DNA from 2 places in the Bacillus sp. 7894-2 genome. Region 2 is predicted to be linked to the other one. Evidence: riboswitches for the same ligand, from Rfam matches in the RefSeq annotation. Region 2 holds a riboswitch; the other holds the start of a gene.
The links. A riboswitch is a leader RNA that binds a small molecule or an ion and turns the genes downstream of it on or off. The one in region 2 is predicted to bind preQ1.
Positions count from the first base shown of each region.

Region 1: another riboswitch for preQ1. It lies ahead of queF (preQ(1) synthase); the one in region 2 lies ahead of queC (7-cyano-7-deazaguanine synthase QueC).

Region 1 is NZ_NPDG01000071.1:472-6,590, reverse strand. Features, by position in the region: gene CHI10_RS11230 (hypothetical protein) at 1-807, opposite strand, end outside; gene panF (sodium/pantothenate symporter) at 1,080-2,522, opposite strand; gene CHI10_RS11220 (YhdT family protein) at 2,519-2,809, opposite strand; gene queF (preQ(1) synthase) at 2,970-3,467, opposite strand; PreQ1 riboswitch class I at 3,578-3,623, opposite strand; gene mscL (large conductance mechanosensitive channel protein MscL) at 3,767-4,144, shown strand; gene CHI10_RS11205 (Bax inhibitor-1/YccA family protein) at 4,207-4,848, shown strand; partial or broken gene CHI10_RS11200 (AhpC/TSA family protein) at 5,068-5,505, shown strand; gene CHI10_RS11195 (5-formyltetrahydrofolate cyclo-ligase) at 5,517-6,119, opposite strand, start outside.
Region 2 is NZ_NPDG01000015.1:40,240-46,358, reverse strand. Features, by position in the region: gene CHI10_RS03200 (LamB/YcsF family protein) at 1-545, opposite strand, end outside; gene CHI10_RS03195 (5-oxoprolinase subunit C family protein) at 547-1,557, opposite strand; gene pxpB (5-oxoprolinase subunit PxpB) at 1,554-2,264, opposite strand; gene CHI10_RS03185 (CBS domain-containing protein) at 2,603-3,325, shown strand; PreQ1 riboswitch class I at 3,439-3,481, shown strand; gene queC (7-cyano-7-deazaguanine synthase QueC) at 3,535-4,194, shown strand; gene queD (6-carboxytetrahydropterin synthase QueD) at 4,198-4,674, shown strand; gene queE (7-carboxy-7-deazaguanine synthase QueE) at 4,667-5,398, shown strand; gene CHI10_RS03165 (ABC transporter ATP-binding protein) at 5,543-6,119, shown strand, end outside.

The DNA.
Region 1 (6,119 bases), on a different contig from region 2:
AATGGCATCCCCACTGAGTGCCAGGTTTTTAAAAGGATAGTAAAGGGCTTCCTTTTTCAGCCATAGGTTCATCCAGTCGATATCAGATTGATCTTTTTCTGAAAGCTCGATTTGATCGTGAAGGCTCATTGAATGGGCTTCCTCATTAAAAAGCCATGTTGAAATAACCCATCCATCACTCTTTTTTTGGGCAGTTTGAAGATACTTTTGATTAATGGTTTTTATTTTCGCTTTGGAGGTAGTGGTCATATCTTTTTCCGTACTGATTCTTTGCACTGCTCCATCTTTAATCGCCAGCAGCTGGCCCTTGACTAAGTTTTCCCCCTTGGACTGAAAGATCGAGATGATGGTTTTGTTCCTCATTTTCTGAGTGTAAACCTGTTCCTTTGAAGGGTTAAATGACATTTCAGAACTGACATTTAGAGCTGCTTGTTTATAAGCCTCTTTTGACCCCTTCAAAGCCAGGTATACTGAATAATGTCCTGTAAAATAGGAATCGCCTTTCTTTCCTTTCGCGCTGTCCTCTTCCAGAATGGTTCTTCTTTCGTCTTCTGAAAAAAGGTAAACTGTATACTTCATGATCCCGTCTGTTGCGTCAATTTGGAATAGTGACTTGCGTTCAAGCCAAACGGTATCTTTTTTATCTTTTCCAGCCTCTTGTACTGATATATTATCTTCTGCTTCCACTTTATCTTCTTTTTCAAGTTTTATTTCTTCTGTATTTAAAGATGCATTTATTTCACTGGAACAGCCTGCTATAACGGATGACAGCATGGCAATCATAATCATATTTATAAAATTTTTCATTATATTCTCCCTAATGTTAAAAAACATTTCCATTTAAAGTCAAATGTTACAATTACGTTTCAACTAATTAAGTGTAACAAATAGGGATCGTTTCTACAAACCTATCAATATGCTCATTTTTTTACAAAAACCCATGTTTCCTCCCTTTTCCTTTATATATGACTCTTCTCCTGCTTCAATCAAACGTTTGATTATAGTGACGAGGGCCTGATCTATAGGCACTTTGCCGGTTAATACGAAAGGCCCCGGAATACCTCTCCGGAGCCTCTTGATTAAATTTCTGCTGCTGCAGGTGCTGTTTTTTCGGTAAATAGACTTACAGCTATATATGCGGCCAGTGATAAAGCAATAGGCAATACGACTGTATTCATGCCTAAAGCATTGGGATAAAAAGTGTGGAATAAAATATAGGAAGCCGTTCCGGTTATCATGGAGGCCACCGCACCATATTTATTTCCCTTCGCCCAATAAAGACCCAGAACAACAGGCCATATGAATGCTGCTTCCAGTCCTCCAAAAGAAAAGAGATTCAGCCAGATCAGCAAATCGGGCGGACTGAGCGCCATCATGCATACCAGAATTCCCAGCAGGGCTGTGACGGCAAAACTCATTTTCTTAACCGTGCTTTCTTCAGCATCAGGTTTAATGTAATTAATATACACATCTTTAACAATCGCCGAGCTGACCAGAAGAAGCAGGGAATCCACGGTTGACATGATGGCAGCCATCGGTGCAGCCAGCACAATTCCCGCAAGCCATGGCGGAAGGACTTCCATGGCAATCATCGGCATAACTTTATCCCCTACTTCAATCCCCGGAAGAATCGGCCGTGCAAACACGCCAATTAAATGCATGCCAAGCATGATAAAGCCGACCACTATTGTTCCGATGATAATGGCCCTATGCATGGCTCTGGCATTTTTATAGGACATGGCCCTTACTGCAACCTGAGGAAGACCTACAACCCCCACTCCAACCAGAATCCAGAATGAGGATACATATAAAGGGGTCAATCCGCCATCAAAGCCAAACGGAGTAATCAGATTCGGGTTTTCTGAAGACAGATCGCTGATAATATTTGGTATTCCTCCACCTGCCACAATAACAGCAACCAGCAGGATCATAGTGCCGATGAACATAATTCCGCCCTGGACAGCATCCGTTACGGCAACAGCACGGAAGCCGCCTATGACAACGTAGACCATGACAGAAGCGGCAAAAATGAATAAAGCCGATAAATAGCTTAATCCTGTCAGTGATTCAATTAATCTTGCTCCGCCAACCCATTGGGCAGCCATGGCGGAAAACAGGAAGATTATGATGCTGAGAGAAGATAGCCAGACAACCCATTTGCTGTTATATCTTTCTTTCAGAAAATCAATGAGTGTTACAGCATTATACTTTCTTGCTGTAATTGCAAATTTTTTCCCCAGTACCATTAGGACGAAATAACCAGTAACAACCTGTGACATGGCAAGCAATACCCAGCCAAGCCCCTGGGTATATGCAACACCGGGACCCCCAATGAAACTGCTGGCACTGCCGTAAGTTGCAATCATGGTCATGGCCAGAATAAAACCGCCCAGTTGCCTTCCTCCAAGAAAATAATCCTGCAGAAACGAACTGCTCGTATCAATCTTTCTGCTGGACCATAAACCCACCAGAAAAATAATGACTAAAAAGAAGATAAGAGGAGCAATAACCTGCCAGTTCATTCGGATTCTCCCCCTTCTCCGTTTTCTTCGAACGGAACTTCCTTAAACAGGAATTTTACAGTTGCTGATACCAGTATCACCATGACAACAAATCCGGCTACACAGCTCCAGAAAAACCAGGCAGGCAGCCCCATGATGAATATATACTCATCGGCAGGGGCTGACCCCAATCCATAGGCAAACCCATACCACCAAAGAAAATTAAAGAGTACGAGACCAATGCCAATCCACGCTTCTTTCTCTGCTACTTTAAAGCGAGGATCTTTTTTATGTATGCTTTTCTTCATTATGTCCCCTTTCAGAGCTTTATTATTGTACTGCTCTATTAAAATACAGAATATTCCCTAAATATAATCCCACTTATGTATATTTTCTGCAACAAAAAAAGCAGATTCCTCTGCCTTTTTTGATATTATTTTAAAAATGAACTTTAAGCAAGCTATGTTCTTAACGATTGTCAATCGTCTCCGGATATAGATCATGGTTCATCAAGCGGTAATCGGCCATTTTTTCATATTTCGTCCCCGGCTTTCCGTAATTGCAATACGGATCGATGGAGATTCCTCCACGAGGAGTGAACTTGCCCCAAACCTCAATATAGCGGGGATCCATTAATTCGATAAGATCATTCATAATGATATTCATGCAGTCCTCATGGAAATCGCCGTGATTTCTGAAGCTGAAAAGATATAGCTTCAATGACTTGCTCTCTACCATCTTTTGATCCGGAATATAGCTGATATAGATGGTTGCAAAATCCGGCTGGCCTGTTTTCGGGCAAAGGCTCGTAAACTCTGGGCAATTAAACTTTACAAAATAATCGCGGTTTGGATGCTTATTATCAAAAGCCTCCAGAATCTCAGGCGAATATTCAAAAAGATAGTTAGTACCCTGATTTCCCAATAATGTAATATCCGTTAATTCCTCATCTTTTCTTCCTGACATAAAAATAGCCTCCCTTTATATGATCCCGCTGATCCTAAAGAGAGGTCCGAAAAGTACAGCTTGAAAAATAAAACCATATCCTCTCATGGATATGGTTGATTATTATAATCAAAGCCATAGTTTTTTATAGAGGGTGAAGCTATGAACCTCTCCCGCTCACACGGGAATAATAGAAATATAATTGTCATAGTTACTATAGAGAAAAAGCCTGTTTCTGTCAATAGGTGCTTTCTCTATCTGGTTTTCATACATTCTTCATAGTATAATAACGGTAATTTTTCAAAGAAAGGTGACTTGTTATGTGGAATGAGTTTAAAAAATTCGCCCTAAAGGGAAATGTCCTGGATTTGGCAGTTGGGGTTGTAATCGGAGCTGCCTTCGGAAAGATTGTATCTTCCCTTGTAGATGATATTATTATGCCGCTTGTCGGATTGCTGATGGGCGGAGTCGACTTTACGGATCTTATGGTTAAGGTCGGTGGGGCACAAGTGAAATACGGTTTATTCATACAGAATGTGGTGGATTTCTTCATCGTGGCATTCTCCATTTTCGTCTTTATCAGGATTATCAACAATCGTTTTAAAAAGAAAGAAGAAGCAGCACCGGCACCAGCTGTGGATAAAAATGTTGAGCTTTTAACTGAAATAAGAGACCTATTAAAAAAAAATAATTTATGAAACTTAATTAATAGCTCAGTCGTATATACATATACAAAAGAATTTAGAGGAGAAATGAAGAAATGTATGTACAGTATACCGCAAATAACAGTTATTTGCCCTCTGTTTTACGGGCGTTTGCCTTATCATTGGGGATTGCATTTGCCGGAACGATGGCGGGTGTTTTCATCCCTCCAGCCCTGTTTTTGCCGCTAATGCTTCTTGAACTTGGAATGCTGCTTTTCGCTTTCCTGCTCCGCCGCAAAAAAGCTATTGGGTATACATTCCTTTATGTCTTTACATTTATTTCAGGGATGACGACCTACCCGATTGTTGCCCACTACCTGGCTGCTATTGGACCTAACCCTGTTTTAACAGCACTTGCGACGACAACTGTTGTGTTCACCGGCTTAGCTGTATATGCTTCGACAACGAAGCGGGACCTATCTTTCCTTGGCGGCATGCTGATGGCGGCATTGCTCGCCCTTATTGCGATCGGAATTTTCAGCCTCATCTGGCCATTAAGCTCTAACGCGATGCTCGCCTTCTCCTTCATCGGAGTGCTTGTGTTCAGCGGATATGTGCTATTCGACTTCAACCGCATGAAGCAGTATGGAGTGTCACCGGAAGAAGTGCCTTTGATGGCTCTTAACCTATACCTTGATTTTATCAACCTGTTCATTAATATCCTTCGCATTTTTGGGATATTGGGGAGCCGGGACTAAACAGGAGTGCGAACTCCTGTTTATTTATGTGCAAGCCGCAATTCTTTATTCCTTCAAAAGAATTAGGTATGATCAGATGTAAATCCGAAAGGCGGGATATTCATGGAATATATTTTAGAAACCCAGCATCCTGATAAAAATATTACGCTTGAACAGGCTATCAGCAGCCAGTACACAATGGCTGTCTTCGTCCGCCATCTTGGCTGACCGGTCTGCCGGGAATATCTTGCGCAGTTGCGCGAGCGCATAAATGAAGTAGAAGCTAAAGAATTTCAAGTCATTGTCATTGCTCCTTCGAAAGGAACCTTTATCAGTCAATTCCTTGAGCAATTCGGTCCGTTCCCTTTTCCGATCCTCGGCGATCCTTCCCGGGAAGCTTATAGAGGAATGGGACATAAAACCATGCCAAAGTGGAAGCTTCTTTCAAAAGCAGCACTTGGGTTTATTACAGGAAAAGTCGGCGGCTTTATCCCTAAGGATGAAAAACAAAAGGAGTTTGTCATGAAATCCATAAAAACTCAGGATGTCTACATTCAGGGCGGAACATGGCTTTTCTCGCCTCAGGGAAAGATATTATGGAAGCATATTGATGAATCCCCTGAAAATCACGCAAAGATTGATGATGTTTTAAAGAAAATGGACGAAGTGAAAGCTTAAAAGGCAGTCAATTACTTGGCTGCCTTTCCTTTTGTGATCTCCCATATTTCATGCAAAACCGGCATCTCTTCCATTTCCTTATCCGTTACAAGATCCCATTGAATCCCGATTGGTTTTGGATAGGGCGTATTGGTTTTGATCAGTTCCTTTTCAGTGGCAATCCAGTCGACAGTCAGATCATAAGGATCCCTCGGGATATCTGCCTCTGTCACCTGGGCGCTGTTAACCGTTCCAATCACAGGGATTTCAGGATTCCCCAGTTCCCTGATGATCGCATACTCCCGATCAGCATAACCCTCCCCTTTTCCGACCCGCCGGCCATCCGGGTGAAGCCCCACTGATCCGGCAAAAAACAAATCAATTTCCGGCAATTCTGTGAGGGGAACTTCTTTTCCGTATGAGTGAATATGCTTAAGGCTCGCTGCTTTTCGCTCCTCCCCGGGCGGTACCCATTCCGGCTTTACCATAATAAAGCCTGCTTTCAGCCGTGGAGTTGGAACCAGCAATGTCTTTCCATCTTTCAGAATTTGGGTGCGTACCGGCAGCTGCGGAGAATCAGGATTTACCTTAATGACCTTAGCCTCTTTATACTCAGGCATCGTAAAAACAAATGC
Region 2 (6,119 bases):
TCCCGTCTTGACGTAAGCGATCCGTCCTCCTGGTAGGTCCGGTCCGAAAACACTTCATTGGCAGAACGGAGGCCAATTTTCCTGCCGGCTTTAACCAATTCGCCCCCTGAGAGACCGAACAGAATCAGTTCTGGGTCCACTTTGTAAACAGCTTCTGCGATTGCTTCCGATAATGTTGCGCTTTTTGAGGCCATGTTGAACAGTGCGCCGTGCGGTTTAACATGCTGAAGCTTACCGCCTTCTGATTTAACAAAAGCATATAAAGCGCCAATTTGGTAAACTACCAGGTCATAGGCTTCCTGAGGTGTAATACTAATATCCCTGCGGCCGAACCCGTGCAGGTCCTGGAGTCCCGGATGGACACCCAGGCCAACATTTTTCTCAAGCGCCAATCTGACTGTTTTTCGCATAGTCGCCGGGTCTCCGGCATGGAAGCCGCAGGCGATATTGGCTGAGGTGATGTGGTCCAGGATTTCCTCATCGCGTCCCATCTTGTAGGAACCAAAGCTTTCTCCCATATCACAGTTAATGTCTACAATGTGCATGTTAATTTCCTCCTCTGGTTTTTAAAGATATCCCTTGTTTTAATTCCTTTAATTTCAGTTCTCTCTTTATGAGTAACTGCTGCGCCTGTCCATTTGATATTTCTTTAAACCGTAAGGCGTCCCCGGGTTTAGCCTGCGCCAGAAGGGGAAGATCGACAGCCGCAACCTGTCCAATTTTCGGATAACCGCCGGTTGTCTGCCTGTCAGCAAGCAGGACAATCGGATTCCCATCCGGCGGAACCTGAATGGAACCGAAATTAACAGCCTCAGAAATTTGTTCAGCATGCTCTGACAGCGCGAGGGAAGTACCCTTCAATCTGTATCCCATCCTGTCCGATTGGGCGGTCACCTCAAATGCGTGATTAAAAAGCTGAATCCTGCTTTCATGGGTAAATAAATCAAATTGACGTCCCCTGGTAATCCTGATTTCCGGATTCCCTATAGTTTCCGGAATGAGTTTTGAAGCAATGCCCCAGTCGTTTTCCACAAAAGTTTTATCATGGAGCTGCTTAGACAAATAGTCCTCCATTTTCAAAGACTGGAGGGAAGGTTTGCCGGTCTCCAGCACATCTCCAGCCTTTAATGCTCTGCCTTTGAAGCCTCCAATACCAGCGCGGAGGTAGGTGGATCTACTGTTCATTACTTCCGGAACGGAAAAGCCGCCGGAAACAGCCAGATAGGCCCGGCACCCTTTTTGACATCCCCCGAATTTAAGTTCACTGCCTTTTTTCACAAAAATGGACCGCCATGTCCGAATAGGCTGGCCATTGATCAAAGGGGAAAGGTCTCCGCCGCAGATTGAAATTAACGTGGCTTCTTCAAATGTCAGGGTTGGGCCCATCATTGTTATTTCCAAGGCAGGATCATTTTCCTCATTTCCGGACAGCAGATTGGCCATCCGATGCGAAAAAGGATCCATGGCTCCGCTGGCTATGACGCCAAACTTCTGATAGCCGGTTCTCCCCAGATCCTGGATGCTTGAAAGGAGTCCAGGCTTTAACACTTTAATCATTGATCCCTCTCCTCCCAATGATGGTATTCTTCCAGACTGATTGGCTTGAATTTAATTTTATCGCCAGCTTTTAACAAGGTGGGGGATTCATCCAATGGGCGAAACAGCTGAACAGGAGTGCGGCCGATCAGCTGCCAGCCTCCTGGCGTCTCGATCGGGTAAATCCCGGTCTGCATCCCGGCAATCCCAACTGTACGCTCGGGAATTTTTAACCGTGGTGTATCCCGTCTTGGTGCGGCAATTTGTTCTGACATTCCGCCGATAAAAGGAAACCCTGGCGCAAAGCCGATCATATAGACCAGATAGCTGCCTGAAGAGTGAATGTCTATTACTTCATCAGGGGTAAGTCCGTTATGTTCGGCAACATAATCAAGATCAGGGCCGAATTCTCCTCCATAGCAAACCGGTATTTCGACAACTCTTGCTTCCATTGCCTTATTTTCACCCAGCTCTTCCATAAGCGGTTTTATGAGAGAACATATGTAGTCAAGTGGAAGTTCTCCATTTGAATGCTGATAGATCTCAAATGGATTATAAAAAACAGTAACGGTCGTGTAAGCTGGTATGTATTCTATCATCCATTCTGGAGGATGTTTCTCGAGAAAGGCTGTCAGTGTCTGCACTTTTTGATGTGCATCCTCACAGATTTCGTTCCCAAGTTCAATTAGAACAGCATTGTCTCCTAAAGGATGTACAGTGTATAGCATTATTTCACCTGCTTTCGAAATAAATGTAAGGAACTGAAGGTTGTAAAAATATTATTTAATAATAATAAAAATCCATTTTCACCGAAACGAAATACACATATTATTCTTTTCGAAAATAAGGGAAATCTATATTTATTCACGTTAAGACGTAAAAAAATATTAGTAAACTTATATATTTATGCAACGTCTTCAGCTAAACAATATAATATCATATAATAGATTGAAAATTCTATTTGTGCAAATTATTCTGCCGGAAGGCGAACCAGAATCTTCATAGTTTATTTTGTTCTCTAATATGGGAATAAAGTAGGGACATTATGAATTAGGGAGAGATTATTGTGGGTACAGAAATAAAAATGAACTTATCAGAAAGATTCGAGGCTGCCTTTAACCGCATTCACAAGGCCTTGAAACAATCTGCTAAACAAGCCCGAACAGACAGATTTTACAAGCTGATTGAAATACAGAAAAACCATTCGCTGATTCGATTATATGAGGATGATTTACATCAGTTTGCCAAACTGAGAAATGCTATTGTACATGAAAAAATTGATCTGGATTATTATATAGCAGAACCTCACCTTGAAACGGTGGAAAAAATTGAACTGATTGCCGGCCATTTTGAAAAGCCCAAAACCGCGATGTCGATTGCTGCCACACCCGTATTTTATTTTTATGAAGATGGCAAGCTTTCAGATGTACTGGCCATTATCAATAAATTTTCGCATTCCCAGTTCCCCATTTATTCGCGCGAAGAGGAATATTCCTGGCTGCTAACATCGGCAGATATCGTAAAATGGATGGCTGAGCATTTTACGGAAGAAACGATTCAGCTGAAAAAGGTGAAAATCAAAGAGCTTTTCAACAAGAAATCGAAGCACCAAATAGCCTTTGCCGCACCGAATACTTCCATTTTCGATTTGGAGGATATGTTTGAGGAGAGCAGAAATAAAAATGAAAAGCTTGAAGGAATCATTGTAACCGAGAATGGAAAGCCGACTGAAAAACCAAAAGGCATCATTACAGCCTGGGACCTGCTGGAGGCAGATTCAGAAAATTAATCTTTTTCATGATTTAGAATTATAAAACTTTTTATCTCATTATAAGTAACATCTTCTAAAACTCCGGTAAAGATGATAATATAAACTGATAGTTCAATAGAAAATCCGTGTACACGGTAGAGGTTCTAGCTACCCTCTTTAAAAAACTAAGGAAAACAGGTCTGCTTTCTTAGTGGTCCTGTTTTTCTATGTTAAAGGAGAATTTTTTTATGAAAAATGATAAAGCGCTCGTTGTTTTCAGCGGCGGCCAGGACAGTACAACCTGCTTATTCTGGGCAAAAGAACGTTTTGCCGAGGTGGAAGCAGTCACTTTTAATTATAATCAGCGGCATAAGCTTGAAATTGAATGTGCCCAGCATATAGCAAAAGATCTGGATATCAGGCATCATATCCTTGATATGTCCCTTTTGAATCAGCTTGCCCCAAATGCACTGACCCGTGATGATATCGAAGTAAAGGATGGAGAGAAGGGCGAACTACCATCCACATTTGTACCCGGGAGAAACCTTTTATTCCTGTCCTTTGCCGGTGTGCTTGCGAGTCAAATCAATGCAAGGCATATTATTACAGGGGTGTGCGAGACAGATTTCAGCGGCTACCCTGATTGCCGGGATATGTTTATAAAATCACTTAATGTCACACTGAACCTGTCGATGGATGGGCAGTTTGTGATCCATACGCCTTTAATGTGGCTTAATAAAGCTGAGACATGGAAGCTTGCAGATGACTTGGATGCCCTTGAGTATGTGCGTAAAAATACGCTGACATGCTACAACGGCATTCCGGCAGATGGCTGCGGTGAGTGTCCTGCCTGCCATTTAAGACAAAAGGGCCTTGAAGAATACCTCAGCGAAAAGGGGGAGCTTTAAGCCATGTACGGTTTCAGGATTGTTGAAAAACTTCAGAAGATTAATGAAGACATTAAGCCGGATCAGCTGAAATACCACCATAAGCGTGTAATGGTCAGCAAGGAATTCACTTTTGATTCAGCCCATCATCTCCATTGCTATGAAGGCAAATGCAAAAACCTGCACGGCCACACCTATAAGGTGATTTTTGGCATAAGCGGATTCGTGGATGACAGAGGGTTAATGATTGACTTCGGCGACATAAAAGAAATCTGGAAAAATGAGATTGAGATATACCTTGACCATAAGTACCTCAATGAAACGCTGCCACCTATGAATACGACAGCCGAGAATATGGTTGTCTGGATTTATGAAAAAATGACAGAAAGCCTGCAAAACAGAAAAGAGCAATATGACGGAGCAAGAGTTGAATTTGTGCGCCTTTTTGAAACTCCTACAAGCTATGCGGAAGCCAGAAGGGAGTGGATGGAGGTTGAGTAAAATTCCTGTTCTGGAAATCTTCGGGCCGACCATTCAGGGGGAAGGAATGGTGATCGGCCAGAAAACGATGTTCGTCCGAACAGCTGGATGTGATTATTCCTGCAGCTGGTGTGATTCCTCTTTTACCTGGGATGGCAGTGCGAAGGACAGCATCCGCCAGATGGAACCGGATGAAATTTGGAAGGAGCTTAAAGAACTCGGCGGGGATGGATTTTCTTTCGTAACCATCTCAGGCGGCAATCCGGCTCTTCTGAAAAATTTAGGTGAATTTATTTCTCTGCTAAAAGCTGAACGAATTAAGCTCTGCCTCGAAACACAGGGAAGCCGCTGGCAGGATTGGTTTTATGAAATTGATGAACTGACCTTGTCCCCAAAGCCGCCGAGTTCAGGCATGAATACGGACTTTGAAGTGCTTGATCTGATCGTGAATAAACTGCAGACCAGCAGAAGGGTAGATCAGCAGTTCTCTCTGAAGATCGTTGTTTTTGATGATGCGGATTATGAATATGCAAAAGACGTTCATAAGCGCTATCAGGGGGTTCCGTTTTATCTGCAGGTTGGGAATGATGATACGGTAACAGCAGATGACCGGGATTTACTCCAAAGACTCCTGGATAAATATGACTGGCTTATTGAAAAAACGATTCATGACAATGAGCTGACAGATGTGAAAGTACTTCCGCAGCTGCATACCTATGTATGGGGCAATAAGCGGGGAGTATAGCAGACGTAATCCCGCATACAAAATGCGGGGTTATTTTTGTATAGTAATTGCAATATATGACAGATTTCGTGCAATATATGATATTATACGTTTAAACTTAACAAGGCATACGTGCTGTAAATTTCTATAGATAGGGAGAGTTAGATGACAGATAACACCATTATCCGTTTTAATTCGGTGACAAAAAGATATGATAATGACCCGCCAGTTTTAGAAGATGTCAGCTTTGAAATTGAACGCGGGAAGTTCTATACCCTGTTAGGGCCATCGGGCTGCGGGAAAACGACGATATTGCGGCTGATTGCCGGCTTTACTGAACCGTCTGAAGGGGATATTTATTTTAATGGGAAAATCATTAATCATGTTCCTGCAAACAAAAGACAAGTAAACACGGTTTTCCAGGATTATGCCCTGTTTCCGCATCTGAACGTATTTGAAAATATTGCATTCGGCTTAAAAATCAAAAAGATGAAGAAAGCGGAGATTGAGAAAAAAGTAAAAGAAGCACTGAAGTTTGTAAACCTTGAAGGCTATGAAAACCGGGAAATTAGAGAAATGTCAGGAGGGCAGCGCCAGCGTGTTGCCATCGCAAGAGCCATTGTCAATGAGCCTGAGGTCATTCTCCTGGATGAGCCCCTATCCGCACTTGACCTGAAGCTGCGGACCGAAATGCAGTATGAGCTTAGGGAGCTGCAGAGGAATCTTGGCATCACGTTTATAT